DNA from 4 places in the Pseudoalteromonas sp. SR44-8 genome. Region 1 is predicted to be linked to each of the others. Evidence: predicted binding sites of a transcription regulator. Region 1 holds the regulator's gene; each other region holds the start of a gene.
What was found. The regulator ArgR, encoded in region 1, controls arginine synthesis, uptake and breakdown. The targets are predictions, from matches to a motif close to ANTGAATANNTATTCANT.
Positions count from the first base shown of each region.

Region 2: argC (N-acetyl-gamma-glutamyl-phosphate reductase) is a predicted target of ArgR. The motif match lies at 1,348-1,365, and genes of this name have one in related genera.
Region 3: H5183_RS13075 (OadG family protein) is a predicted target of ArgR. The motif match lies at 3,034-3,051, and genes of this name have one in related genera.
Region 4: gltB (glutamate synthase large subunit) is a predicted target of ArgR. The motif match lies at 984-1,001, and genes of this name have one in related genera.

Region 1 is NZ_JACJDS010000021.1:26,446-34,360, forward strand. Features, by position in the region: gene ispB (octaprenyl diphosphate synthase) at 1-629, shown strand, start outside; gene mdh (malate dehydrogenase) at 710-1,645, opposite strand; gene argR (transcriptional regulator ArgR) at 1,870-2,337, shown strand; gene H5183_RS12040 (Dyp-type peroxidase) at 2,357-3,256, opposite strand; gene H5183_RS12045 (ABC transporter ATP-binding protein) at 3,321-4,370, opposite strand; gene H5183_RS12050 (iron ABC transporter permease) at 4,370-6,001, opposite strand; gene H5183_RS12055 (Fe(3+) ABC transporter substrate-binding protein) at 6,001-7,005, opposite strand.
Region 2 is NZ_JACJDS010000020.1:46,725-54,639, forward strand. Features, by position in the region: gene panP (pyridoxal-dependent aspartate 1-decarboxylase PanP) at 1-82, shown strand, start outside; gene argE (acetylornithine deacetylase) at 143-1,291, opposite strand; gene argC (N-acetyl-gamma-glutamyl-phosphate reductase) at 1,506-2,510, shown strand; gene argB (acetylglutamate kinase) at 2,517-3,278, shown strand; gene H5183_RS11750 (ornithine carbamoyltransferase) at 3,286-4,206, shown strand; gene H5183_RS11755 (argininosuccinate synthase) at 4,217-5,419, shown strand; gene argH (argininosuccinate lyase) at 5,477-7,342, shown strand; gene H5183_RS11765 (hypothetical protein) at 7,615-7,827, shown strand; gene H5183_RS11770 (hypothetical protein) at 7,842-7,915, shown strand, end outside.
Region 3 is NZ_JACJDS010000023.1:69,884-77,798, reverse strand. Features, by position in the region: gene H5183_RS13085 (sodium ion-translocating decarboxylase subunit beta) at 1-924, opposite strand, end outside; gene oadA (sodium-extruding oxaloacetate decarboxylase subunit alpha) at 936-2,720, opposite strand; gene H5183_RS13075 (OadG family protein) at 2,731-2,976, opposite strand; gene H5183_RS13070 (DUF1328 family protein) at 3,498-3,671, shown strand; gene H5183_RS13065 (hypothetical protein) at 3,726-3,917, shown strand; gene pdxJ (pyridoxine 5'-phosphate synthase) at 3,987-4,718, opposite strand; gene recO (DNA repair protein RecO) at 4,781-5,470, opposite strand; gene era (GTPase Era) at 5,488-6,420, opposite strand; gene rnc (ribonuclease III) at 6,410-7,087, opposite strand; gene lepB (signal peptidase I) at 7,090-7,915, opposite strand, start outside.
Region 4 is NZ_JACJDS010000026.1:20,835-28,749, forward strand. Features, by position in the region: gene H5183_RS13940 (efflux RND transporter periplasmic adaptor subunit) at 1-313, opposite strand, end outside; gene gltB (glutamate synthase large subunit) at 1,105-5,562, shown strand; gene H5183_RS13950 (FAD-dependent oxidoreductase) at 5,572-6,987, shown strand; gene H5183_RS13955 (GTP pyrophosphokinase family protein) at 7,772-7,915, shown strand, end outside.

The sequences.
Region 1 (7,915 bases):
TCTACACCCGCTCATTTCAGCTGATGGTTGGTATTGGTAAAATGCAAGTTATGCAAATACTCGCTGATGCAACCAACGTGATTGCCGAAGGTGAAGTGCTGCAATTAATGAACTGTAACGACCCTGATACCACCGAAGATAGCTACATGCAGGTAATTTATTCTAAAACAGCTAAATTATTTGAAGCTGCAACAGGCCTTGCTGCGATTATTACCGAAAAAGACGACTCTACGCTGCAAGCGCTTAATCTTTATGGTATGCATTTAGGAACCGCTTTTCAATTGGTGGATGACGTACTTGATTACAATGCTGATGCTGAGCAGTTAGGTAAAAACATCGGTGATGATCTGGCCGAAGGCAAACCTACCCTGCCACTACTTTATGCTATGCGCCACGGTAATGCTGAGCAAGTACAGTTGATCCGTGATGCCATTGAGCACAGTAATGGTATGGACCACTTAGAAGCTATTCTAAGTGCCCTCAATGAAACCAAAGCACTTGAGTTTACGATGAATAAAGCCAACGAAGAAGCCGATAAAGCGATTGCATGTTTATCTGTATTAGATGAATCACAGTATAAAGAAGCACTCGTTAGCTTGGCTCGTATTGCCGTTGATCGTAATCACTAATAAACACCTAATGTATAAAAATCCTTCGAGCATAAAAAAGCCTGCAAATGCAGGCTTTTTTGTATCAATCGACTTAGCAATTAAGCGTTGATGAAATCAACACCTTCTTGGATGTCTTTTTTCAGCGTATCAAGCATGTCGTTTTTAGCTTGCTCTTCAAATGCGCTTAGTTCACCGTAAGAAAGAATTTCTTCTACGCCGTTTTTACCTAAACGTACTGGGTGTGCAAAGTATGCAGCATCGCCATTTTCAACAGCAACGTAAGCGTAATCTACAACGTCTTCACCTTGTAAGCCTTTAACTAAAGACATACAAAAACGTGCAGCAGCAGCGCCCATTGATAATGTTGCAGAACCACCGCCCGCTTTTGCATTTACTACTTCAGTACCTGCATTTTGGATACGTGGAGTAAGTGCAGCAACTTCTTCATCAGTGAAAGTAACGCCTTCAACTTGAGATAGTAACGGAAGGATTGTTGTGCCTGAGTGACCACCAATTACTGGTACTTTCACAGTTGCAACGTCAACACCTTTAAGCTCAGCTACAAATGCTTCTGAACGGATCACATCAAGAGTGGTAATACCGAAAACACGTTTCGCGTCGTAAGTACCTGCTTTTTTGAATACTTCCGCAACAATTGGCACAGTGCCATTTACTGGGTTAGTGATAATACCCACTAATGCTTTTGGACAGTTAGCAACAATACCTTCTGCTAATGTTTTGATAATACCAGCATTAACATTAAATAAATCAGCGCGGTCCATACCAGGCTTACGTGGCATACCAGCAGGGATAAGAACGATATCACAACCAGTTAACGCTTGATCTAGTGCATCAACACCAAAGCCTGCAACTTTAACGTCAGTTGGGATATGAGAAAGATCAACAGCAACACCAGGAACAACTGGAGCAACATCATAAAGTGATAATTCAGAACCAGCTGGTAAGCCTGTTTTTAATAATAAAGACAACGCTTGGCCGATACCGCCAGCAGCACCTAATACAGCAACTTTCATTGGAATTCTCCGTAATTTGAGGTAGGAAATATTTGTGGCTCTAAAGATAATGAAATTAACGACTAAAGACAAATTTATCCTGCTTATTTCACATATAATTTAGACCATAGTTGTAAACTTGCTGGTTTACAGCACTAAAATCCATCGCAAAAGCAAACAACTACTGCATAAGTATGCAACATTGTGTACAATTAGCGCATCACTTATGAATAAGAACCTATAATATGCAACCACAAGATAAACAAGAAGCATTAGTAAAGGCCTTTAAGGCACTTTTAAAAGAAGAAAACTTTGGTTCACAAGGTGAGATTGTTGACGCCCTAAAAGAGCAAGGCTTTGATAATATTAGTCAAAGTAAGGTGTCGCGGATGTTAAGCAAGTTTGGCGCGGTACGCACTCGTAATGCCAAACAAGAAATGGTCTATTGTTTGCCTGCTGAAATGGGCGTACCTACAGCGAAAAGCCCATTACGTCAGTTAGTGATCGATATAATGCATAACGAAATGATGATCATTATTCGAACCAGCCCAGGAGCTGCACAATTAATTGCTCGACTATTAGATTCATTAGGTAAAGCAGATGGCGTACTAGGTACCATTGCTGGTGACGATACTATTTTTATCGCTCCAGCTAAAGTATCTGAAATTGATGTAACTCTTGAACGTGTGCGTATTTTATTTGATACGGTATAAATCTACCGATTCAAACTTTTTACAGCTGCTTTAAAAAGTTAATTGATGGGGCAAAAAACGCAGAACCCATATCGGCTTGAGTAAAATCAAGCCAATGATCGTAGCAATCGGCATCACCTAATCGACTTCGTAATACTTGCTCAAATGCATTTCCCTGTGCTGCATAACTAATCGCTAATATCCCCTGTTCGTAAACGTCACCATAAGGCATGTTTTGATTTAATTGCAGTGGTTGCCCTTGCTCATCTTTTAACTCAGTGCGTACAGCATGACTATTCTCAGTCGCAGGCATAATCAAGGTATTATCTAAGCGAGTGCGTCCCATTATTTGCTCTTGCTCACTCAGAGGTAAATTTTGCCACACACTTAAGTCATGCTTATAGCGCTGTATATGTACGTAACTGCCTTGATCTTCAAAATGGTTGGGTTTATTGATTAACGCTGTGATGCGCTTTTGGCGACCATGAGGAGTGTCACCACCGAGTATAAAACCATTAAAATCGCGACCATCTAAAAATCGAAAGTTTCGCACTTGCTCAACCAATTCAACATCGGGGGCAAATAACTTAAGAATTTGCAAAGCAAATAAATGGTTTACATCTTCCCTATCGGAACGAATTTGGACAAATAAATCAAAAGGCTGAGCCCCCATAATATGATCATTATGAGTAATATTAGGAAAGCTCTGTAATTCACTAGGCAGAAATTCAGGCAGAATGTGCGGCCAGTACTGTGCCCCCACTGCAACTAGGCTGGAGAGCATCGATTCAGAAAACTGATCTGAAAACTCATCTTGGATAGCGCTAACGTATTTTAACTTTTTGCGTAATGACTCATCGTGGCCATCAAATACATTAAAAAACAAATGTAAACCGTGCAAGTTTGCCTCAGCACAAATTCCAGATTGCGCTTGCGCCATGGTATTTCCTTAACTCAAAATCTCATACACGGCGTTTTTAATGAAATTAAAAATACTAAAGCACTTAATCTGCGAAAAAGTTAACCGTGTGTGGTGTTATTTTTATTGTCACCTGTTCATTTGCTAAAAATGAGTGGCCCAACTGAGCAGCAACTTCAATTTCTTGTCCATCAACCATAACCTTATACACAAAATGCGAACCAACAAAACGACTGTTTAAAATAGTCACCGTATTTGCACTACAGCCTTGTGATTGAAAAGGTATTAACTCAAGATGGTGTGGGCGAACATAAAGTTTCCCAACTTGCTTAACATGACGATGCGTAACTAATGACTCAACACATCCGAAAGCAGTATGATATTCAGTTGCTGTTAATACTTCTGCATCTAAGTATATGCCCTGACCAAGAAATTCTGCAACTACCTTTGAGCTTGGAGCACTAAATAGCTGCTCAGACGTACCTTGTTGAGCAATTTTCCCACAGTGCATTACCGCTAATGTATCAGCAAACGCAAATGCCTCTTCTTTTGAATGAGTAACAAATACAGCTGATACTTGCTGGGTTTTAATAATACGACGAATATCTGCAATTAACTCAAACCGTACTTGCGTATCAATATTGGAAAACGGTTCATCTAATAACAATAAACTAGGTTTATAAGCCAGTGCCCTAGCAATTGCCACTCGCTGCTGCTGACCCCCAGATAACTGATGCGGGAAACGTTCTGCACAATTAATTAAATGCACTAACTCAAGCATTTCAGCAACGCGCTTTAACTTATCCGCTTTTGTCATATTGGTTAAGCCAAAGGCAATATTATCAGCCACAGTTAAATGTGGAAATAGCGCATAATCTTGAAACATCATGCCAATATTTCGATACTCTGGCGCTAAAAAAGTATGCTCATCACTGACTAACTTACCATCAATAAATACTTTTCCTTGCTTTGCTTCAATCAGCCCAGCAATAGCTTTTAATGTGGTGGTTTTTCCACAGCCACTAGCACCGAGTAAACACACTATTTCATCTTGTGCGACAGTTAAATCTAAGTGCTCAATCACGGATGTGCCGTTGTATTGATACGATAAATTTTCTAATACTAAACTGCTCATTAACTGCGTTGCTCCATCGAGCGATTAATAAAGTATAAAGGAATTAACCCCACCAAAACAATTGCTAACGCTGAAATAGACGCCAGCTCTAACTGCTCATCACTGACATACTGAAACACATGAGTCGCTAAGGTTTCAAAATTAAATGGCCTTAATAACAATGCGGTAGGTAATTCTTTCATGCATTCAATGAATACCAACAATCCTGCGGTTAAAATACCACGACGTAATAACGGGATATGTACTTTGCGTAGAGTTTGGCCTTGGCTTTTCCCCATTGATTGACTCGCCATATCAAGCGATGGGCTTATCCGCATAAAACTAGCTTCAATTGCACCATGAGCTATAGCGTAAAAGCGCACCACATATGCAAATATAATTGCAAACAAAGTACCGCTCAATAATAGCCCCGGTGTAATACCTATTGGCTCTAACCAAGTATTTAATTTATCGTCTAACAAGGTCAATGGTAACAACACTGCAATAGCGAGTACTGTTCCAGGTAACGCATAACCTGTACTGGCTAATCGCCCAGGTACAAGTGGATATTGCTGCTTAGCAATGCGCTGATAAAATACCACTAACAGACTCAAAATAATGGTGATAATGCTCACGATGGCCGCGACTTTAAAGCTTTGCCATGCATAGAGAAAAAATACGCTATTCCATGCTTGTCCGAAATATGAAATGGCATAACCCATTAACACAGCGACAGGTAATATAAAGGCAAAAAATAACACTGCAATACAAAAGATAGTTGCCAGCCATGCACTTTTGCCCGTTAAGTTATATAGCGCATCACTGTTGACGCTTGGTTGGCGCTCAAATACAGCTTGATTACGACGACTAAAACGCTCCATCGTTAACGCTAAAAACAATATAAGTAACATAATACCTGAAATTTTAGCCGCAGCTGTTAACGAATAATACCCTAACCAAGTATCATAAACCGCTGTGGTTAAAGTACTTACCGCAAAATAATTAACGGTTGCAAAGTCAGCCATTGCTTCCATACTGATCAGCGTCAGTCCAGCCACAATCGCCCCTCGAGCAAGTGGTAAACTAACTTTGAAAAAGCTCTGCTTAGGTGATAATCCCATCAACTGACTCGCCTGCACCAATTTAAATGACTGTTCGCGTAATGCAGTTTTAAAAATCAAATACAAATAAGGATAAAGCACTAAGGCAATCATAATAATCGCACCAGATAAAGTACGAATATCAAAAAACCAATAATCATTAGGTGATTGCCAACCAAACCATTCGCGTAACCCTATTTGCACCGGACCGGCATAATCAAACAGATCAGTGTAAACGTAAGCAATAATATAGGTCGGCATCGCAAGGGGCAGCATAAGCGCCCACTCAAACTGTTTACGGCCGGGAAAATCACAATAAGCGGTTAACCAGCCAAGCGGAAGGGCAATAATACAACTGACAACGCCAACACCCAAAATAAGTAACAGTGTATTGCGGGTATAATCCCACAGCACGGTATCCCAGAGGTGGCTAAATACGTCAGAATCGCCTTGTAGTGATTCGAACAATAAAAAACACAATGGGGTTATCAACACTATGCCAATAACCCACGCGAATAACTGCCATCGCGACAGTGAAAATTTTAAACTCATTAAAGGTCGAACTTCACCTCATCAATTAGCTTAAGTGCTAAAGGACGATATTTGCTTATTTCATCAAGCGCTAAGCTATCTTCCTTAAAGCTACCCCATGATGCTACTAAGCTTGATAATTCAACGCCCAGTCTTACTGGATATTCCATATTGACCGAAGCGTACATATTTTGCGCCTTATTGTCGGTCATAAACTCGATTAGTTTCAAGGCATTTTCAGGATTTTTAGCGTACTTGGTCATAACTACACCAGATACGTTAATATGTGAGCCTCTGTTATCTTGATTCGGAAAGTTAATATGTACGGCATCAGCCCATGGTTTTTGCTCGGGATCTTCCATCATCTTACCAAAGTAATAACTATTACCGATCGCTAAATCACATAAGCCTTCTTTTACTGCCTTTACTTGCCCGCGGTCATTACCTTGAGGTTTACGAACTAAATTTGCTTTCACACCTTCAAGCCATTTTTTAGTTTCTGCTTCACCATGGTGTGCAATCATTGAAGCGACCAAGCCTAAATTATATGGGTGCTTACCCGAACGGGTGCAAATTTTGCCTTTGTATTTAGGATCGGCTAATTCTTCATAGCTTAAATGCGCTAATGCACCTATGCGCTCTTTTGATGAATAAACGTTACGCACCCGCTTAGTTAATGCAACCCATTGTCCTTCAACATCACGAAACTTAGCCGGTACATTACTATTAACGGTTTCACTATTAATTGTTTGGGTTAAATCTAATTCATCTAGCTGCACTAAATCACTAAAATTAGAGGTTAAGACTAAATCAGCTTGGCTATGCTTTCCTTCACGCTTAACACGCTCTATTAATCCTTTTTTAGCAAACACCACATTTGTTTTAATGCCTGTTTGCTTAGTAAAATCATCTAATATTGGCTGAATTAAAAACGGTTGTCGAAAAGAGTAAATATTTACTGCTTCATCTGCAAACACAGGGGTTGTTAACACTAAGCCAACTAAAGCTGCTAATGTCTTTTTCATAAATCGCTTCCAACTAAATAATAACTATTATCATGTAATGATAACTTGCTCCTTGAAAAAGTGCACTTATTAAATCTTAATCAATGATGACCATGCCCATAATGGAAATCACTTGTGCGATATATCTCACGGTTATGACAGCTATTGAGTATAAAACATCATAAAAAAAGTCTAAAAACAAACTAACCACATGAAATATAATAACTATTATAAAATTTCAAAATAATGACTGTATTTTCGTTACTGTTTTTAGCCTATTTTGTTTGCAGATACTCTCTATACTTACTTCATCGGTTAAGCAGTGACGCTTAAATGAGTAAACGGACAAGGAATGATTACTCATAAACCTCGAATTAAAGGTTACGTTAGGAAAAAATGGATTCACGGACAGGCTCAGGATGAGTAGCACTAAGGATAGTAAATACACGGACAGCGTCAAGATGATGCGAAAAGGAATAACAACAGGGCTCGCAAGAGAGTTGTTAGACAGGATGTTATAAAAGCGGACAGATGGACAGGCCCTAAAGGGTATCACAATGGAACTGTTAACTAAGGGATAGCATCAGGACGATGCGTAAAGGACCGGTAATAGAGATTACCAAAAAGGATCAAAAGGAAGCACATAGGACAGAGGCACGGATAGCCTATATCACGCAGAACGAATAAGTAACAGTGTGATCACATGGATTAGTAAAGTTTAGGAGTTGATTAAGTTCAATTGCAGGATGCAGAAAATTAGAAGATTCCGCAAGCGCGACTAGCAATAGTTCGCGCTTTTCTTTTGCCCAAAAATACCCTCTGCTTAACGACTACTTGTCAATTAACTCGCTCATTAATACTCTCGCGTCTAATCTAATACGTTATTGATTGTGTATAAGCGATGACTTCTCTAAAATAGCGCGCTCATAAA
Region 2 (7,915 bases), on a different contig from region 1:
AAAAGATATACTTGCTGAGCAAAAAGAGCTGGCTAAAACAGATCCTGTATTTAAGAAATATCTTAAGAAATACATGGACTGAGCAGTAACAGTTGCGTTATTCCCAGGTTGCGTGGGGATAACGCAAGCAGCACTTTCTTTGTTAGCTAAAACACGATGTTCTGATCATTTCAGTGATAATATGTTGAGATGGTTTAATTTTTTCCATCGCCAAAAATTCATCGGGTTGGTGAGCCTGATTAATTGAACCCGGTCCCATCACAATCGTTTCACAACCCAATTGTTGAATAAATGGCGCTTCAGTACAGTAGTTCACTGCAACTGCTTGCTCTCCTGATATTTTTTCTGCCAGTTTAACTAATGCCGAATCAGTACTGCCGGTAAAAGCGGGGATTGGCTCGTGCATATCCATTACACTGACTGAATCTGGATATTGGTTATTGATCTCTGTGGCTATTTTTAACAGCATCATTTGCAGTTCTTGCACACTTAGACCCGGTAAAGGGCGCATATCAATATGCATTTCACAGCAGCCACATATGCGATTTGCATTATCGCCACCATGAATGTGTCCTAGATTTAAAGTAGGGTAAGGAATAACAAAATGCTCAACTGCATATTTATTCTTTAATTGCTCTTTTAAAGTTAACAGTTTTGCAATAACTTTATGCATCACTTCAATGGCATTTAAACCACGTTCAGGATCAGAGCTATGTCCGGAACGACCGACTACGCGAATCGCGCTGCTCATATGTCCTTTATGTGTGAAAACAGGTGTCATATCAGTAGGTTCACCAATAATACACCGAGCTGGCTTTAAGTTTTTATGCTGACAAACTTGCTGTGCACCGGCCATGGTAGTTTCTTCGTCGGCAGTAGCTAGAATCAAAATTGGCTGTGTTTGAATATTCTTATCTAGTTCACTGATTGCCTGTAATACAAAAGCGAAAAAACCTTTCATATCAATACTGCCTAGACCATATAATTTATTGTTATCTTCACTTAATTTAAACGGATTATAGTTCCAACGACTATCATCAAATGGGACTGTATCGGTATGACCGGCAAGCATTAAACCACCATCCCCCTGGCCACGTTTTGCGAGTAAGTTAAAACGACCTTTAGGGCCCGACAACTCAGTAATTTCACATTCAAATCCAAGACTTGTACACCAAGTAGCTAATAAATCGATCACCCCTTTATTGCTCATAGACAATGACTCATCCATGGCACTAATTGAAGGTGCAGCAATCAATTGCTGATACATAGATAAAAAAGACGGTAATGACATAAAAAAATCCAAAATAAGTATTCAATCTAATTGCATAACAATATAAAAGTATTTATGATGAATATCAATTCACTTTTTAAGCATAAATATATTAAAGCGACGCAATGAATATAAAACGACGATAACCAGATTTCATTCATAAAATAGTGTTTTATGCACTGTTAAACCCGATTTGAATATATATGTAGTAACAAAAAACCAAAAAGAGTAACGAATGAAAGTAGTGATTATTGGCGCAAGTGGCTATAGCGGCGCAGAATTAGCAAGTTTGGTAGTAAAACACCCGCAATTAACCTTAGCTGGTTGCTATGTATCTGAGCAAAGCTTAGATAAGGGTAAATTATTAAGTGACTTGTATCCTGAGCATTTAGGTTTGCTTGATTCTCCTTTATTGCCTCTTAGTGATAGCGCTTATAACGATATTGAAAAGTCGGCCGATTTTGTATGTTTGTGTACTGATCATAAAGTGAGTGTTGACTTAGCGCCACGTTTTTTAAGCATGGGCAAAAAAGTATTTGATTTATCGGGTGGCTACCGTTTAAGCAGTAATGAAGATTATCAAACTTATTATGGTTTTGAGCATCAACATACGGAATTACTCAGTGAAGCGGCTTACGGATTGGCTGAATGGAATAGTGAAGCAATCGCTAAAGCGCAGTTAGTCGCTGTGGCTGGTTGCTATCCAACAGCAGCGCTGAATGCGTTAAAACCTTTGCAACAAGCCGGCTTATTAGCCGATCAAACCATTATTATTAATGCTGTATCGGGTGTAACCGGTGCGGGGCGTAAAGCTAGTGTAGCCACGCATTTTTGTGAAGTGTCGTTAGCACCTTATGGATTGTTTAATCATAGACACAGTCCTGAGATTGAGCAGCATTTAGGTCACAAGGTGTTATTTACGCCGCATTTAGGTAATTTTCCACGCGGTATTTTAGAAACTATTTATGTGCAATTGAAACCTGGAGTTACACCAGAGCAAGTTACACAAGCTTATCAAGTGCTTGCTGATGAGCCACTGATCAGATTGCTTGGTAATAAAATGCCATCAATTAAAGGAGTTGCAAAGCAGCCTTACGTTGATATTGCATGGCAGCAGCAAGGTACGCAGCTAATTGTGATGGCAGCTATTGATAACTTATTAAAAGGTGCTGCAGGGCAAGCATTGCAGTGCATTAATTTAGCCATGGGTATTGCCCATAGTACAGGTTTAAAAGGGTAGTTAGTAATGCAAACATGGGTCATTAAACTCGGTGGTGCAGTACTCAATACAGAAGACGCGGCTAAAGCGTTATTTGAGGCGCTTGCATCGCAAACTCAAGCACAATTTGTCATCGTTCATGGTGGCGGTTCACTAGTTGATAATTGGTTGACTGAGGCTGGTTTTGCTAGTGCGAAACATCAAGGTTTACGCATCAGTCCAAAAGAGCAAATGCCTTATATTGTTGGCGCGCTTGCTGGGTGTGCTAATAAACAATTAATGAGCCAAGCAATTATCGCAGGTCATAAACCCGTCGGGCTTAGTTTATACGAAGCGGGCATTATTTCGTCACAAAAACTCAAAGCACTTGGTCAAGTTGGTAATTGTGACGGCGGTGTGCAAAGTGTGATACCGGAGTTATTAAAACTCGGTCGTTTACCTCTGGTCAGCTCTATCGGCTTTGGTGAAGATGGCCTTTGGTATAACGTAAACGCTGATGAAGCGGCGGCGGCAATAGCTAAAGAGCTTAATGCGGAAATTATTTTTATGACTGATGTAGAAGCTGTACTTGATGCAAATAAACAGCCGTTACATCAACTTGACACAAACCAGATCAATACTTTAATTGCAGAAGGAGTAATTTTGGGTGGGATGGAGGTCAAAGTAAAGACCAGCCTTCTTGCTGCCCAGCACTTACGACGTGGCGTTTACATTTCGAGCTGGCAAAAGCCAGAAAACTTAATTGCTCTACTCGCGGGTGAGCACGTCGGAACAAAAATTACACCATAGGTTTTATATGTTTAATCATTTTTTATCGGGTCTAGAGTTAGACCAACAAGGCGCACTTAAATTACTTAACTTAGCGCAAAAAATTAAAGCAAGCCCCGCTGATTTTAGTCAAGCACTGGCTGGCAAATCGGTGGTTACTTTATTTGAAAAACCAAGCTTACGTACGCGTTTGTCATTTGATATAGGTATTAATAAGTTAGGTGGACATGCGGTGTATCTTGATTCACAAAATGGCGCCATGGGCGCACGTGAATCAGTAAAAGACTTTGCATTGAACATTGCCAGTTGGGCTGACGGTATTGTGGCGCGGGTATATCAGCATAAAACATTAACCACACTTGCTGAATTTTCAAACGTACCTGTGGTCAACAGTTTGTGCGATTTATATCATCCATGCCAAGCACTTGCTGACTTTCTAACACTGCAAGAAGTATATGGCGATGTAAGCCAGCTAAAATTAGCTTATTTAGGTGAAGGCAACAACGTAACGCATTCGCTGATGTTACTTGCGGCTACTTTAGGCACAGATTTTGTTGCCGTATGCCCTAAAGGCAGTTCACCAGACTCGCAAATTTTAAAGCAGGCTGAGCAAATTGCCGCAATGAATGGTGCATCAGTGATGGTGAGTGATCGTGTTGAAGCGGCTGTAGGCGCTAACGCAGTGTATGCCGATACATGGGTATCAATGGGCGATGATACGCCACTTGAACAAGTAAAAGAAAAGTACATGCCGTATCAATTAAATGCGGCGTTGCTTAAACAGACTGGGGCTGACACTGTACTGCATTGCCAGCCAGCACACCGTGAATTTGAAATTACTTCTGAGGTAATGGATGGTCCGGCGTCAAAAATTATACAACAAGCAGAAAACCGTATGCATGCGCAAAACGCATTGCTTGTTTCATTATTAAATCCAAATTTTGTGTAAGGTATCACCAATGAGTTCTATTAAAAAAGTTGTATTAGCCTATTCTGGTGGTTTAGATACGTCAGCCATCGTGCCATGGTTAAAAGAAAACTACGGTTGTGAAGTTATCGCGTTTGTTGCCGATGTAGGTCAAGGTGCTGAAGAACTTGAAGGCGTTGAAGCAAAAGCGATCGCATCTGGTGCGTCTGAATGTTATGTAGTTGACTTAAAAGACGAAATGGTAAGTGATTATATTTACCCAACGTTAAAAACCGGTTCAATTTACGAAGGTACTTATTTATTAGGTACGTCAATGGCACGTCCTATTATTGCTAAAGCGCAAGTTGAGATTGCTCGTAAAGTAGGTGCTGATGCACTTTCTCATGGTTGTACTGGTAAAGGTAATGACCAAGTGCGCTTTGAATCTTGTTTTGCGGCCCTTGCGCCTGATCTTCAAGTTATTGCGCCATGGCGTGAGTGGGACTTATCAAGCCGTGAGTCATTACTTGACTACTTGGCAGAGCGTAATATTCCATGTTCTGCATCGGCAACTAAAATCTACAGCCGTGATGCAAACGCGTGGCATATTTCTCACGAAGGTGGCGAGCTTGAAGATCCGTGGTGTCAACCAAGTGAGCAAGTGTGGACTTGGACTAGCTCACCAGAGCAAGCACCCAATGAGCCTGAATTTGTTACCTTAAACGTGGTTGAAGGTGAAGTTGTTGCTGTCAATGGCGAGCAGCTTAAACCGTATGATTGTCTAGTTAAACTTAATGATATTGCATCCCCACATGGTGTTGGTCGTGTTGATATCGTTGAAAACCGTTTAGTGGGCATGAAATCCCGTGGTTGTTATGAAACCCCTGGTGGCACAGTGATCATGGCGGCATTACAAGCGATTGATGAGTTAGTACTTGATAAAGCAAGCCGCAAATGGAAAGAAGTACTGGGCGGCGAGTTTTCACATTTAGTATATGACGGTCGTTGGTTTACACCACTTAAAGATTCAATCTTAGCGGGTGCAGAAGCGTTATCAAATGTGGCTACTGGCGAAGTTATTCTTAAGCTCTATAAAGGCCAAGTAACTGCGGTTCAGAAAAAATCACCAAATAGCTTATACAGCGAAGATTTTGCAACGTTTGGTGCAGATGATGTTTACGACCAATCGCATGCTGAAGGCTTTATTCGTTTATTCTCGCTTTCAAGCAGAATTTCAGCACTAGCGAAGAAGTAATTTTACTACAGCCTCGTAACAATAAGGCGGGGCAATTTCAGGGTTTGGAGAGATTTCATGGCATTATGGGGCGGACGTTTTTCTACGGGTCCAGATGAGGCGTTTAAACAATTTAACGACTCACTTCCCTTCGATTATCAACTCGCAGAGCAAGATATAGTTGGCTCTGTAGCGTGGGCAGGTGCCCTTAAGCAGGTTGACGTATTAAGTAGTGACGAACACAAAAAGTTAGTCGCTGCATTATATGAATTACTCGACGAAGTAAAAGCTGATCCACAAGCTGTGGCAACGTCAGGAGCTGAAGATATTCACTCACATGTTGAAGCTGCATTGATCGAAAAAGTGGGTGACTTAGCTAAAAAATTACATACCGGACGTAGTCGTAACGATCAGGTCGCTACTGACTTTCGCTTATGGTGTCGTGATACCGCCGCTCACATACTTACGGCGCTTGGTCAGTTAAAATGTGAGTTTATCGCTTTAGCTGAACGTGAGCTGGGCACTATCTTACCTGGTTATACCCATTTACAACGTGCTCAGCCATTGTTGTTTAGTCATTGGTGTATGGCTTACGTGGAAATGATCGAACGTGATGAAAGCCGTTTAGCAGATGCTAAAGCGCGAATGAATTTTTGCCCTTTGGGCAGTGGGGCACTTGCCGGTACTGCGTACCCAATTGATCGGCAAGCACTTGCCGTGGGGTTAGGTTTTACCGCTGCGACTAAAAATAGTTTAGATGCCGTATCAGATCGTGACTTTGTGGTTGAGCTATTAAGCTGTGCATCAATCTCTATGATCCATTTATCGCGTATGTCAGAAGATTTGATCTTTTATAATTCGGGTGAAGCGGGTTTCATTGAGTTAGCAGATAATGTTACTTCAGGCTCATCATTGATGCCACAAAAGAAGAACCCCGATGCGCTAGAGCTTATTCGCGGCAAAACAGGGCGTGTATTTGGTGCCTTTAGTGCCATGATGATGACGTTAAAAGCACTGCCACTTGCCTATAATAAAGATATGCAAGAAGATAAAGAAGGCTTATTTGATGCCATGCCAACGTGGCTAGCTTGTATTCATATGGCGCAAGCGTGTATCAAAGGTATAAAAGTAAATGGCGATCGTACTTTAGCCGCTGCTAAGGGCGGGCATTCAAATGCGACAGAGCTTGCTGACTATTTAGTCGCCAAAGGGATCCCTTTTAGGGAAGGTCATCATATTGTTGGTGTGTTGGTACAAATGGCTATCGCACAAGGGAATAACTTAGAAGATTTAAGTTTAGAACAATTCCAATCGGTGCATAGTATTTTTGCACAGGACGTATATGCTGTACTAGAGATAGACGCATGTATAAAAGCGCGCCAAGCACTTGGTGGTACATCTTTAGAGCAAGTTACAGTTGCAGTTAAAGATGCCAAAAAAAAACAGCAAATAACAGTTCGTGACGCTAATCTTGACGATGTAGAGTCAATTGCTAAATTGATCCAGCACTGGGCTACAGTAGGTGAAAATTTACCGCGTGCTAAAAGCGACATGGTACATTCAATCAATGAGTTTGCAGTTACCGAAGTTGCTGGAGAAGTCGCGGGCTGCGCATCATTGTATATTTATGATACTGGTCTTGCTGAAATTCGTTCACTAGGTATAGATCCTGAAACAGGTATTACAGGGCAAGGTCGTCAGTTAGTTGAACATTTATTAGTTAAAGCCAAAAAATTGGCACTCAATCGCATCATTGTTTTGACGCGAGTACCTGATTTCTTTGAAAAACAAGGTTTCACATTCTGTACTAAAGACAGCTTACCGGAAAAGGTAATGAAAGATTGTGAACTGTGTTTACGCAGAGACAATTGTGACGAAGTCGCAATGGAATTTATTTTAAAGCTAAGTACGAGTACGGAGATCCCGTGTAAAAACGTGGCTTAAAATCCCTGGATATAAAAAGCGTACGGTTATCCCTGTGCGTTTTTTTATGTCTAAATACATCTGGTATGACCTGTTGTTTTTACCTGTTTATTGTCAAGATCAAAAAAAGATCGTTTTTTAAAAATGTTGGATCGGTAATTGCTACCTATAAAGTATACGATGGCTCAGTGTGGGTTCATCTTAAAAAGCGCCAATAAATAATCAGAGCGCTAAAGCAACGGTAACTTGTTAAACAAGTTATTAATTCAACATTTATTGAAAGGATCAATCTAATGCAAATTACTGCTAACAACCAACTGCAAATGCAAGCATACAATTCTATGCAACAATCAAAGCCAGTACTTGAACAAAGCGCTAGTAATAAAACCCTACAATCTGATACAGTGTCTATATCTAATGAAGCTCTATTAGCGTCTAAAGGCGAAGCTGAAATTCAGCGTGGAGGCGGTGCCGTTTTTCCGTTCCCAGATAAAAAACCAAAGTAGGAATATGGTATTTCATGTTATTAACTGAGTTATTTGGTGTGTTTTCCTTATCAGCCCTAGTTGTCTGGGGCTTTTTAATGGCCTTTTT
Region 3 (7,915 bases), on a different contig from region 1:
ACCTTTTGCCATAAATACACCTGAAGCTGTACCAATTGCAAAAGCCAAGGCGCCGAGTACCAAAATACCAATTGTTTCTACGGTTAAAAACTTATCTGCAGCAAGCTTAGAGCCTACAGCTAAACCAAGGAAAATAGTGGTGATATTTATGATCTCGTTTTGTGCACTATTACTTAAACGGTCAACCACACCAGACTCTCGCATCAAGTTTCCTAAACAGAACATGCCTACCAGTGGCGTTGCTGCAGGTAAAAACAAAATCGTTAAACTCAATACCATTAACGGAAAAATAATTTTTTCCTTTTTTGATACGGTGCGTAACTGTGGCATTTGAATTTTACGTTCTTCTGGTGTGGTTAAAGCCCGCATAATTGGCGGCTGAATAATTGGCACCAACGCCATATATGAGTATGCAGCTACGGCGATAGCACCCAATAAATCAGGAGCAAGTTTTGAGGCTAAGAAGATTGCCGTCGGGCCATCTGCACCACCTATAATCGCAATTGCTGACGCATCCTGTAAAGAAAACTCAAAACCTGGTACATAGTTTAGTAAAATTGCGCCAAACAAGGTTGCAAAAATACCAAACTGAGCTGCAGCACCTAGCAATAACATACGAGGATTAGCTATCAAGGCACTAAAATCAGTGAGTGCACCAACACCCATAAATATTAATAATGGGAATACACCGGTATCAATCCCAATATGATAAACGTAATACAGCAAACCACCGGGGTCTGATAAGCCCGCTACGGGGATATTTGTTAATATTGCCCCAAAGCCAATTGGTAATAATAATAACGGCTCAAAGTTGCGCGCAATTGCCAGATACAACAATAAACACCCTACTGCGATCATAATAAGCGCAGGAAATGTAAAATTAGCAATACCTGTTGCTTGCCAGAGGTTTAATAATGCTTCCATCCTCTGCGCTCCTAAGCTAGTGCTATCATAGCGTCACCCGTTGCCACTGAATCACCTTCAGCAACAAGAATTTCAGCAATAGTACCGGTGTGGGTTGCACGAATTTCAGTTTCCATTTTCATCGCTTCCATGATGATCACTACATCGCCTTCATTTACCGTTTGACCCGCTTTCACCTTGATTTTAAAGATGTTACCAGCAAGTGGAGCGTTAAGTGTTTCGCCGGAAGCAACTGACGCCGATTGTGGAATATGCTCACTATCTTTAAGTGTTACTTCTTTAAGCTCACCGCCTTGTGCAACCACTACATCATAAACTTTACCATCTACTTTTACGCTGTACTGCTCTGCTTTTACTGTGTTGCTGTTACTTTTTTTATTGCTAACTGGTTGTTCTTTATTAGCAGATTCAGCACTTGGTACAGCTTCGAAAGCATCTGGGTTATTACGATTTTTAATGAATTTCAACCCAATTTGTGGGAATAATGCATACGTTAACACGTCATCAATCTGCTCATCCGCTAAGCTTAAGCCTTGCTCTTTTGCTTCTTTTAATAACTCAGCTTGGAGTATTTCTAGTTCTGGTTGCAATAAATCAGCTGGGCGGCAAGTAATGACTTCTGCGCCATTAAGTACGCGCTCTTGTAATTCTTTATTCATCGGCGCAGGAGTTACGCCATACTCACCTTTTAGCACTCCGGCAGTTTCTTTGGTGATAGTTTTATAACGCTCGCCCGTCAATACATTTAATACTGCTTGTGTACCAACAATTTGTGATGTTGGTGTAACTAACGGTAAATAACCTAAGTCTTCACGTACACGTGGGATCTCAAGTAATACTTCATTCAATTTATCCGCAGCACCTTGCTCTTTAAGCTGGTTTTCCATATTAGTTAACATGCCACCAGGCACTTGCGCTAATAAAATACGGCCATCAACACCTTTTAAGCTGCCTTCAAACGCGGCATATTTTTTACGAACATCGCGGAAATAAGCTGCAATCTCTTCGAGTTGATTTAAATCCAGCTCAGTATCACGTTCAGTACCTTCAACAATCGATACAATCGTTTCAGTTGCGCTGTGTCCGTAAGTCATACTCATTGATGAAATTGCGGTGTCAAGCATATCAATACCTGCATCAATCGCTTTTTGGTAAGTAGCAGTACTTAAACCTGTTGTGGCATGACACTGCATTGCAATTGGAATAGAGACTGTTTCTTTTAACGCTTTGATTAACTCTTCTGCATCGTATGGTTTAAGCAAACCAGCCATATCTTTAATACAAATTGAATGACAGCCTAACTCTTCAAGCTGCTTGGCAAGCGTTAACCACATATCAAGTGTATGAACCGGGCTTACTGTGTACGAAATTGTACCTTGTGCATGTGCGCCAACTTTAATCGCAGCTTTAATAGCCGTTTCAAGATTACGAACATCGTTCATCGCATCAAAAATACGAAACACATCAACACCATTTTTGTGCGCTCGCTCTACAAATTTTTCAACAACATCATCTGCATAATGACGATAGCCTAAAAGGTTTTGACCACGTAATAACATTTGCTGTTTAGTATTTGGCATAGCTTTTTTAAGAGCACGAATACGCTCCCAAGGATCTTCACCCAAATAACGAATGCATGAATCAAAAGTAGCCCCACCCCATGATTCGATCGACCAGTAACCTGCATCATCTAATTTTTGTGCAATCGGTAGCATGTCATCCAAACGCATACGCGTTGCTAATAATGATTGATGCGCGTCTCTAAGTACTAATTCTGTTAATTTTAATTTAGCCACAAGTCATCCCTTATAGTTTTTGTTTATTTTTGTACTGAGCTATGGCAGCACTTATCGCAGCGATGTGTTCACTTGGTACACCGGGTGCTTTGATCGATGGTGTCCGCGTTGGCATTACAACCGGCTGTTCAAAGCGGCTCGCTAATTTAGACATAGCGGTAATTGCTGCAATCAACAACGAAAGAAAAACGAAAACTCCCACCATCCCAGTGAGCATTAAGTTTGCTGCAGTAGCAAGTAATTGACCTATATCCATTCTGCCCCCCCCCTGAGTATTCTTACCCACCCGAAAGATAGGTAAAAAATCACTTTATTTAAATATTTATGCAATAATCATATCAAAGAAACAGACCAAGTCCAACACTTTGTAAATTGGTAAAACCAATTAATATAAAGCTAACATATCTTCAGCAAAGTTAACACACTGCTTTTTACTATAATTTAATAGGATATAGATGATAAAAATACTGAATATAGCTATAACTTATAAGTGAAATCTAATCTGCACCTTAATAACTTACCAACCGAACTACTCAACAACTGTTAAATTAATGAAAAAGCACTCAACATGAAATTGGTCTTACCAAAAAATCATGCTGAAATATTTATTTTTCAGGACGCCGAGTATAAGTTACAGATAAAGCTGTAAATAATTCCCACCTAATTCATGAAAATAAATAAAATAAACACTATCCAATTGATAATAAAGGATTTAAACACATGGCATGTAACTGGCATTATTTACTCTGAACAAATTAACAAACCAAGGAGACGACAATGTTACGCTGGACAATTACATTTTTAGTTATTGCGCTTATTGCTGCAGTGTTAGGTTTTGGTGGTATCGCAGGTGCCGCAGCAGGAATTGCTAAGATTATCTTTTTTATCTTTATTGTATTGTTAGTTATTTCACTCGTTTCAGGTGCGTTGCGCGGCAATGTCCCTAAGTGATAACAATTTATTTTAAATAACAACACATTTATTAATTTTACAAGGAATTACATTATGAAATCGACAACTATTAAAACTGCTGTGATCGCTTTATTCGCTAGTTTTTTTATCATGGGTTGTGAAGACAATCATGCAGAAGAGGCCGGTGAACGCATCGATGAAGCTGTAACCGACGTACAAAACAAAGTAGAAGACGCCTGTGAAGAAGTAAAAGAAGGCGTTAACGCTAAAGAAACTAACTGTTAATCCAGTTAGATACAAATAATAAAAAACGACTCTTTTGAGTCGTTTTTTGCATTTTAAGAGAAGTTAAAATTAAGCTCTCGCTTCTAGCATTAGTCGCTTCATGTCACGTACTGCTTTATCTAATCCATCTATGGCTGCACGCGCTATAATTGCGTGACCAATGTTTAGTTCGTAAATCTCTTTCATAGCAGCAATCGGTTTCACGTTATGATAATGAAGTCCGTGGCCGGCGTTTACTATCAAACCCAAACTTGCTGCATACTTTACACCTTGATGAATATGCTCAAGTTGTTTTTGTATCTCAGCATCAGTTTGCGCATCCGCATAAGCGCCAGTATGAATTTCAACATATGGGGCATTACAGGCTGTAGCTGCATCTAGTTGTGCTTTGTCTGCATCGATAAATAACGACACTTTTATACCGGCGTCAGTTAATTTTGCTGTCGCGGCTTTAATCTTATCTAGATTACCAACAACGTCTAAACCGCCTTCGGTGGTCAACTCTTCACGTTTTTCTGGTACTAAGCAAACATAAGCTGGCTTAACATCTAAAGCAATATCAATCATTTCATCTGTAACCGCTATTTCAAGGTTCATTCGTGTTTGGATTGTTTTAGCCATCACATACACGTCACGATCTTGAATGTGACGACGGTCTTCACGTAAATGAATAGTGATCCCATCAGCGCCAGCATGCTCAGCAACACTCGCAGCATGTGCTGGATCTGGGTAACTTGTACCCCGAGCTTGGCGTAAGGTAGCAATATGATCAACGTTTATACCCAAAAGAATATCTTTCATTTTTTTACCTGTAAAAATAACGGTTAAAAATACCGTATTAAGATTGTTGGTGAATACCCAAACTATTTGGATATAAACAGCTCGCGACTTTTTAATGGTTTTTTGCCTAATAAAGGCTTCATTAAATGACGACTTAATTGTTTCGCCATATATAACACATCCGGCGCACTAAAGTCATGATCTGCAATTGCATTTAACTGCGCGCCAGAAAAGCCACTGCCTTGATTTTCTTGGGCAACAAAGCCGTATTCAGCAAAGTAACTATACGTTTGCTCTGCCGAAATTGGATCGCCTGCGGCATCAAAACTAAAGTCAACGCCATAGCCTAATAATTCTAATAATTGAAATTCATAAGAACGTAATACAGCTTGTAAGTTAGGGTGCTGGTTAAGCTGTTGTAGGTGAGTTTTATACAATTGATAGGCATGATCAATTGGTTCATTAATTGGTACAATGCGGTTGGTTAGTTCATTGAGGTAAAACCCACAATAAAGCTGATCCCCAACTAGTGTGGATTGCGTGCCATGTAGTTCAAATCGTTGGATATATTTCAGGTCGTGTTTACCGGTATAATTTACCAGTAAAGCTTGGAAGGGTTGTAACTGAGCTTTGTATTTTGTTGCTTGGCGACCGCTAATTCGCGCCAGCATGCGCAACTGGCCAACGCCTTCTACTAACATATCAAGCATTACTTGTGAGTCACTAAAAGGACGTCGGTGTAATAAATATGCCGTGTAGAAGTCGCTATCCATAAATATCGCTTAGGCTATTAATCTTCACCATAGCCTAAACTGCGAAGTGCTCTCTCGTCGTCAGCCCAACCTGATTTAACCTTCACCCAAAGTTCTAAAAACACTTTATTATCAAGCATTTCTTCGAGATCTTTACGGGCTTCGCGGCCAATCACTTTAAGCTTTTCGCCTTTATTACCAATAACCATACGTTTTTGCGTTTCACGCTCAACTAAAATCAAGCCATTGATATGCCAAATGCCATTTTCTTGCCATTTAAACTGCTCAATTTCAACGGTAACTGAGTAAGGAAGCTCCTCACCCATAAAGCGCATCAACTTTTCACGGATCACTTCGGCTGCCATAAAGCGCATTGAACGATCTGTTACGTAATCTTCAGGGAAGTAAAATTCACACGGTGGTAAACGCTTAGTTACTTCATCTTTGATCAGGTTGATATTTTTACCTTGAGTCGCAGATACTGGCATAATGCCAACAAAATCAAACTTTTCGCCTAACCACTTCATATGCGGTAGCACAAGGTCACGGTCTTTTACTTGATCAATTTTGTTCATCACAAGTAATACTGGTTTGCCATTTTGCTTTACTTTGTTAAGCACCATTTCATCGTCAGCATTCCAATGAGTACCTTCAACAACAAAAATAACTAGCTCAACATCACCTAATGAACTTGAAGCAGCACGGTTCATTAAACGGTTAATGGCACGCTTTTCTTCAACATGCAGGCCTGGTGTATCAACATACACGGCTTGGTGCTTACCTACAGTATGAATACCCATAATACGGTGGCGTGTGGTTTGCGGTTTACGCGAGGTAATACTTACTTTCTGCTCAATAATTTCATTAAGCAAGGTAGATTTACCAACGTTTGGGCGGCCAACAATAGCGACCATGCCACAAAAAGTATCTAAATCACGCGTGTGCGGTTGGATCAATGTATCAAGATTCATTTTTAAGTATCTTCAACGCTTTTTCAGCGGCTTTTTGTTCAGCTTTACGACGAGAACTGCCAACTGAGATGATGCTATCCATACCTTCAACAATACATTCAACCGTGAACGTTTGATTGTGTGCCTGACCTTTAGTATCTACTACAGTATAGCCTGGCAAAGGTAATTTGCGGGCTTGTAAGTATTCTTGTAGTAATGTTTTAGGATCTTTTTGGTTTAAACCTGGCGAAATGGCATCAAGGCGAGATTCGTACCACGCCAAAATCAAGTCTCCACAAACATCAATGCCAGCATCTAAAAATACCGCACCAATAATTGCTTCAACCGCATCAGCTAAAGTTGATTCACGTCTAAAACCACCACTTTTAAGTTCACCCGGCCCTAAGCGTAAGTAATCACCTAGGCCAAACTCTAAACCAAATTCAGCTAAGGTTTGTCCACGCACAAGCGTTGAACGCATGCGGCTAAGATCGCCTTCACGCGCTTTGGGGAACTTACTATATAAAGCATTGGCAATGACAAAGCTTAAAATGGAATCGCCCAAAAACTCTAAGCGTTCATTGTGTTGTCCTTTATGGCTGCGATGGGTCATCGCCTGCTCAAGCAATACTTGATCAATAAAGGTATACCCTATTTTGCTATATAACTCTGTTACATTTTTTTTCATTGTTACTGAATATTACCTAGGCGTTCAAAACGAACACCAGTTGGAACCCAGCCTGGTAAAATGTCATCTGGGCCATTCTCAAATTCAAAACTCATCCATATAAAGACAGCTTTACCCACCAAGTTTTCTTTTGGCACAAAGCCCCATACGCGACTATCTTGGCTGTTATCGCGGTTATCACCCATCATAAAATAATGATCAGCCGGCACTACCCATTCATCAGAACGTGTACCCGGTTGTTGATAGTAACGCCCTTTCATTTCCAGCGCTTCAGGGTTAATTAAAATATTATGTTTTAGTGTAGTCAAATTTTCATCTAACCGGACTAAATCCATAGAGCCTTGCTTAAATTCATCGCGATTAATGATCTCCATATCAATTTTATTAAATTCATTACACAATAAGTCACCTTGTTGTGTTTGTCCTTGCTCGCAATTTGGCTGAATGTATAAACGCTTATCGCGGTAAACGATTTTATCACCCGGTAAACCAATCGCACGTTTAATATAATCAATACGTTCGTCTAATGGGTATTTAAATACCACAATATCACCACGTTCAGGCTCTGCAACATCAACTAATTGAGTGCGCCAAACAGGGTCTTTCACGCCATACGAATATTTCTGTACTAAGATAAAATCGCCAACTAATAGTGTCGGCATCATTGAACCTGATGGTATTTGAAACGGCTCGAATATAAACGATCTAAAAATCGTAATAGCCGCAATCATCGGAAAAATTGATTTTGCCGTTTCAGTAATCGTCGGTTCTGGCGCAATTAATGCTGCAGTTTCTTCATCAAGCTCGCCGCCAGCAGAGCTTTGCGCA
Region 4 (7,915 bases), on a different contig from region 1:
TGTCATCTTTATTTACTTTATCACCGGCTTTAACTTGTAAATCCACATAGCCACGTTCTGGGCTATAAATCTTGGGAGCATTTGCAGCAACAATTTTACCGCTGGCGGCTACATCACGTACTAAACGACTAATATTAACGGTAGCAATCTGTAAAGAAGCCCGCTCAACAGAAATACTGCCTTGATTGTTACCCATAAATGCTTGTGCACATAAAGCAAGTACAGCAAGTGATAGCGCCAGTACTATTAATGGTTTTTTGTAACTACGTCTTTGCGTAATACTTACATCTTGTCCGCTGGTATCTTTTATCATGAGTGATCCTTAGCTATGTCTATTCTCGCAGTAAGTGATCATCAAGCTCACTACTAAGACAGTGATTGGTGAAACTAAAAATAAACTGAGAATAAACATAAGTTGTGTCCTGTAATTATCTTTTAATGTTTATTCGAATATCATGCCACTATTTAATGTCATGATTTTAATGAAATAATTATTTATTTTTAAATTATTTGGTGTCCGCGGACATAAATTGTGTCCGCTGCGGACACTTTACTATGGCGGCTAAGAAGCTGCCGCAGGCGTCAACAGGGTGAGCAAGCTAAAAACTTACTAACTAGCGTAAATTATGCAAAATGTGACTGTTGTGATGATAATTATGCATTAATTAGTGGCTTTAAATTTACCCATAAAAAGACACTGGAAAGAGTATTTACTCTAATGTGCACTGTGGTATCGACCTTGAACGACAGCAAAGAGATTCAATAAAAAAGAAAGCATTTATTTTCGCTACATAACTAAGTGAATATTTATTCATTTTTACTCTGGTTTACGTTAACGTAAACTGCAGGTTTGTAGAGCGGTTATTTTACAACTTGTTAAATATGACACCAGTGTCATAAAAAAATAACGGGTAAAATATCGCTAAATGTTAAAAATAGGCATGAAATAAAAAGATTGTGTTGTGGTGAGAAATATTCAAGAATGTGAATATGTATTCAAAGCGCTATTGACTCAATGTACAATTGGCGATAGTTTTGACTGTCTGCTAGCAAACCGTCGAGAAGGTCATTCATAGCTAGCTGTTGTAGCAAGGGGAGGGGTCTATGTTATACGACTCAAAATTAGAAAAAGATAATTGTGGCTTTGGCTTAATAGCCCAAGTTAATGGTCAGGCAAGTCATCGTTTAATTCGAACAGCGATCACTGGCTTAGACCGTATGGAACACCGTGGTGGTATTTCTGCCGATGGTAAAACAGGCGATGGCTGTGGCTTATTATTACAAAAGCCAGATAGCTTTTTTCGTGCTATTGCCGCTGAAAAAAATTGGCACTTGGGTAAAAATTATGCCGTTGGCATGATTTTCCTAAACTCAGATCCAGTACTTGCGCAAGCTGCAAAAGATATATTGAGTGAAGAACTCGAAAAAGAAACCCTCAATATTCAAGGTTGGCGAATTGTGCCAACAGATGAATCATGTTTAGGGCCAATTGCAATAAAGCAGTTACCTAAATTTGAACAGATTTTTGTTAATGCACCAGAAGGCTGGCGCCCAAAAGATTTAGAGCGTCGTTTATACGTTGCGCGCCGTCGTGCTGAAAAGCGTTTAAGCGAAGATGAAGGCTTTTACATTGCCAGCTTGTCAGGGTTAGTAACTATCTACAAAGGCTTAATGATGCCGGTGGATTTGCCTAACTTCTATTTAGATTTAGCTGATATCCGCATGACCAGCGCAATTTGTGTATTTCACCAACGTTTTTCAACTAATACACAACCGCGTTGGCCTTTGGCTCAGCCGTTCCGCTATTTAGCGCACAATGGTGAAATCAACACCATACAAGGTAACCGCCAGTGGGCTCGTGCTCGTTCATATAAGTTTGCATCGCCGCTTATTCCAGATTTGCAATCAGCAGCACCATTTGTCAATGAAACCGGCTCAGATTCATCAAGCCTAGATAATATGCTTGAGTTGTTTTTAGCTGGTGGCATGGATTTATTCCGTGCTATGCGAATGCTAGTGCCACCTGCATGGCAGAAAAACCGTGCGATGGATGATGACTTACGTGCATTTTACGACTTTAACTCTATGCACATGGAACCATGGGATGGCCCTGCTGGTATTGTGATGTCTGATGGGCGTTTTGCAGCGTGTAACTTGGACCGTAATGGTCTGCGTCCTGCACGTTATGTGATCACTCAAGATGGCTTTATTACCCTAGCTTCTGAAGTGGGTATTTGGGATTACACTGCGGATGAAGTGGTTGAGAAAGGCCGCGTTGGCCCTGGTGAGCTATTAGTTATTGATACTCAGTTAGGTAAAATTTGGCACTCAGACGAAATTGATCGCGATCTTAAATCTCGCCATCCATATAAAGCATGGCTTGAGGCCAATGTTAAGCGCTTAACGCCGTTTGAGCAGCTATCAGAGCAAGATGCGGGCAACCGTTCATTTGATGATGAAACATTACTGAAATATCAAAAAATGTTTGGTTACACCAATGAAGAACTTGATAGCGTTATTCGCGTAATGGGTGAAATTGGTCAAGAAGCAACCGGTTCTATGGGGGATGACACGCCATTTGCAGTGCTTTCTGAAGGTAACCGTTCATTGTTTGATTACTTCCGTCAAAAGTTTGCGCAAGTAACTAACCCGCCAATCGATCCACTGCGTGAAAACCATGTAATGTCGCTGGCGACCTGTATCGGTAGTGAGCAAAACGTGTTTAACGAGACCACCGGCCACGCTAAGCGCCTACAGTTTGATACGCCAATCCTAATGTATGCAGACATGCAACAATTATTGAGCGCTGATCAGGCTCATTACAGCTATTGCAAAATCGATATCACCTACAGCAAAGAAGAAGGCCTTGGTGATGCAGTAATCCGTATTTGTGACGAAGCGCAAGAAAAAGCAGCTGGTGGCTGTGTCATGTTGTTTTTGAGTGACCGTAATTTTGATGAGAATAAATTACCAATTCCTGCCGCTATGGCTGTTGGAGCGGTACAAAAGCGTTTAGTTGATAACAATTTACGTTGTGAATCAAATATCATCATTGAAACAGGTAGTGTCCGTGACGCGCATCAATTTGCGGTATTAATTGGTTTTGGTGCAACGGCAATTTACCCGTACTTAGCATATGAATCACTGGTTGCGATGAGCGACTCTAAAGTGATCAACAAGAGCTATTGCCAAGTTACGCTTGCTTATCGTAATGCAATCAACAAAGGCTTGTACAAGATCATGTCAAAAATGGGCATTAGTACCGTGGCATCGTATCGTTGTTCAATGTTGTTTGAAGCAGTTGGTTTGTCGGATGCAATTGTTGATACCTGTTTTAATGGTGTGGCAAGTCGCATTAAAGGCGCGTGTTTTACTGATTTTGATGATGACCAACGCAAGTTACATACTTTGGCATTAAGTAAACGTAAATTACTCAGCCATGGCGGCTTATTAAAGTATGTGCATGACGGCGAGTATCACGCGTACAACCCAGATGTTATTCAAACGCTACAAAAAGCGGTGCGCTCAGGTGAATATTCTGATTACAGCGTATACGCAGATCTTGTTAATAAGCGCCCAATTGCCACATTACGTGACATGCTTGCACTGAAACTGCCAGCAGAAGGGATCAGTATTGATGATGTTGAGCCAGCAACTGAGCTATATAAGCGTTTTGACTCGGCGGCAATGAGTATCGGTGCATTATCGCCAGAGGCGCATGAAGCGCTTGCAATTGCGATGAACCGCTTAGGTGGCTGTTCAAATTCAGGTGAAGGCGGCGAAGACAAACTACGCTATGGTACCGAGAAAAATTCACGTATCAAGCAAGTTGCGTCAGGTCGTTTTGGGGTAACACCACATTATTTACGCAGTGCTGACGTTATTCAAATTAAAGTAGCGCAAGGTGCAAAACCAGGTGAAGGCGGGCAATTGCCGGGCGAAAAAGTAACCCCGTATATTGCTAAGCTTCGTTACTCGGTACCGGGTGTGACCTTAATTTCGCCACCACCGCATCACGATATTTATTCGATTGAAGATTTAGCTCAGCTTATTTTCGATTTAAAACAAGTAAACCCTAAAGCGTTGATCTCAGTAAAACTAGTATCAGAGCCAGGTGTGGGCACAATCGCCACTGGTGTTGCTAAAGCATATGCTGATTTAATTACTATTTCAGGCTATGACGGCGGTACTGGCGCAAGTCCGCTAACGTCGGTTAAATATGCGGGTAGCCCGTGGGAGCTTGGTCTTGCTGAAACACAACAAGCGCTGGTTGAAAACGGTTTACGTCATCGTATTCGTTTGCAAACTGATGGTGGTTTAAAAACCGGCCTTGATATCATCAAAGCAGCTATTTTAGGTGCAGAGAGCTTTGGTTTTGGTACGGGTCCTATGGTTGCGCTTGGTTGTAAGTACCTGCGTATTTGCCACCTAAATAACTGTGCAACCGGTGTAGCAACGCAAGACGAAACATTGCGTCAAAAACATTTCCATGGCCTACCAGAAATGGCGATGAACTACTTTAAGTTTATTGCTCAAGAAGCCCGTGAAATTATGGCAAGCCTAGGGGTTGCCAAACTAACAGACTTAATCGGTCGTCTTGATTTACTCGAAGCGATTGAAGGTAAAACGGCAAAGCAGCAAAAAATTGACTTATCGTCAGTGATTGCACAGCCGAATAACCCAACTGGTGAAACCTTATACTGCAGCGCACCTAATACGTCACATTATTTAGGTAAGTTGAATGAAACCTTACTTGCTAAAGCTCAACAAGCAATTGATGAGAGCAGCGGTATTTCACTGGTCAGCCGTATTTGTAACACTGACCGTTCAGTGGGCGCGATGTTATCGGGTTATATAGCCGATAAGCATGGCAATCAAGGCATGGCAGCTGATCCTGTCTCGATTGAGTTACACGGAACCGCTGGTCAATCATTTGGTGTATGGAATGCTGGTGGCCTAGAAATGACCCTAGTCGGCGATGCTAACGATTACGTAGGCAAAGGCATGGCGGGCGGTAAGCTGGTTATTCGCCCACCACTGGGTTCGTCATTTGAAAGTCACAAAGCGACCATCGCAGGTAATACCTGTTTATATGGTGCAACGGGTGGCAAGCTGTTTGCTGCAGGTTGTGCTGGAGAGCGTTTTGCGGTTCGTAACTCAGGCGTGCAAGCGGTTGTTGAAGGCGTAGGTGATAATGGCTGTGAGTACATGACCGGTGGCGTAGTTTGCGTGTTGGGCAATGTAGGCGTGAACTTTGGTGCAGGTATGACCGGTGGCTTTGCCTATATTTTGGATGAGCGTAATGACTTTGAAAAACGCATTAATCCAGAGCTAGTCGAAGTGGTGCTGTTAGATGAGCTAGCGTCACACCAAGAGCATTTGCGTGGTCTAATTGCTGAGCATTTAGAACTAACAGGCTCAAGTCGTGCAGAAACTATTTTAGCCAGTTTTGAAACGTATTTACCAAAATTCAAACTAGTTAAGCCAAAATCAAGTGATGTGAAAAGTTTACTCGGGCATCGCGCTCGTAGTAGTGCTGAACTTCGTGTTCAAGCACAGTAAGGGGGTAGTATGAGCGAGAATGTATATCAATTTATAGACGTGCAGCGGGTTGATCCCCGCAAAAAGCCAATTTCGTCACGTAAAAAATCATTTGTTGAAATTTACGAACCCTTTTCAGAGAAGCAAGTAAACTCACAAGCGGACCGCTGCCTAGATTGTGGTAACCCGTATTGTGAATGGAAATGCCCAGTGCATAACTATATCCCACAGTGGTTAAAGTTAATTCGTACTGGCCGTATTCTTGAAGCTGCGGAGCTATCACACCGCACAAATAGTTTACCAGAAGTGTGTGGCCGGGTGTGCCCGCAAGATCGTTTGTGTGAAGGTTCATGTACATTAGACGAAGAGTTTGGTGCAGTAACAATCGGTAATATTGAAAAATATATTACTGATACTGCATTTAAAATGGGCTGGAAGCCTGATATGTCGTACGTGGTATGGACCGATAAAAAAGTAGCTATCATCGGTGCCGGCCCTGCAGGCCTAGGTTGCGCTGATATTCTAGTGCGTAATGGTGTAAAACCAGTGGTATTTGACCGTCATCCAGAAATTGGTGGCTTGCTTACTTTTGGTATTCCATCGTTCAAACTTGAAAAACAAGTCATGCAAAAACGTCGTGAAATTTTCACCGAAATGGGGGTTGAGTTTAAACTTAATACTGAAGTCGGTGTTGATATCACAATGGATGAAATATTGGCCGAATACGACGCAGTATTTTTGGGAGTGGGGACTTATCAAAGCATGCGTGCTGGCCTTGAAAACGAAGATGCACCAGGTGTACATGATGCATTACCGTTCTTAATTGGTAATACCAACCGCGTAATGGGCTATGATGAGTCTAACCAAGCTTATCTTGATATGGCTAACCAAAAGGTTGTGGTACTTGGTGGTGGTGATACCGCGATGGACTGTGTACGTACTTCAATTCGTCAAGGTGCGGAAAAAGTAATCTGTGCTTATCGTCGTGATGAAGAAAACATGCCAGGTTCAAGACGTGAAGTGAAAAACGCCAAAGAAGAGGGCGTTGAATTTACTTTTAACGTGCAACCAATCGGTATCGTACTAAACGACAACGGCCATGTTGCAGGCGTACAAATGGTGAAAACCCAAATGGGTGAACCAGATGAAAAAGGCCGAAGCAGAGCTGAAGTGATCCCGGGTTCTGAGCATGTGATTGAAGCCGACCAAGTACTCATGGCGTTTGGTTTCAAACCACACAAAATGGATTGGTTAGAAAAGTACGATGTAGAAATAAACCACTGGGGCGGCATTAACGCACCAGAACAAGGTGAATTTACCCATCAAACAACTAACCCTAAAATCTTTGCTGGCGGCGATATAGTGCGCGGCTCAGATTTAGTAGTCACAGCAATCTTCGAAGGGCGTAACGCCGCCGAAGGGATCATGGACTACTTGAAAGTGTAAGACTTTTACGGGTCAAAGAGTAAAGAGCAAGCCGATTGGCTTGCTTTTTTTATGGCTTGGATAATTGCTTTAAGTTGTAAGTTGTAAGTTGTAAGTTTGCTCGGTGTTAAATTAAGCGATGTAGGTTGATTTGAGTAGAACGAAACCCAACGAAAAAATATCTTTTCAGTCTGCATCAAGGTTTTGTATTATCAGATGTTTTATATCGCTGTTCTAAATTTTTGAAAAGCCATTTAAATAATGATTCACAAAGAGGTTAAGAGGCGCTGCGCTTAAGATGATAGATTATAAATAAACATCTGCGTATATCTAATTAATAAACGGGAGCTAACTTGGCTAATAAAACTGCACCTATAAATATGCGAGTAGAGCCGTCTGTTCATAATCTAATTGATGCTGCTGCCCAAAAAGCATAAATTGTCAGGATGCGAAGCTTTTCTAAAAGCTATTCACAGAGCACTAATAAGTGCGACAAGCTAAAGTAAGCAGCGATTTCACACAATCAGTCTCATAAATACTCTAAAGGTGAGCTTTGAGCGAATTGCAGACATTAAAAAATTAAATTTATTCCTATGTTTTGAGCAGAAACCTAATTTTGTCCAATAACATTATTAAACGCTGTTTTGGTGAAAAATAATAAGCGTAATCCTCAGCCATTTTAATTACTTGTTTACAAAAGTAATTATTGGTGGAATTATCAAGGTCTGTAATATACGCCGTTTTGGTGTGTTATAAACCACCACAATGGTGTTCAATAAGCTGTTAGCCATCAAAAGGAGTTCCAGTGGCATCTTTAGATTACGATTTCGAAAAAAACCATTTTAGAGAGTTTTATAGTGATAACTTGAAAATTCTTGATGATGCAAAGACTTCGTTCTGTGCATTAATAAATGCTTTGGTTTCACATTCTGGGGATATCGCAATTTCC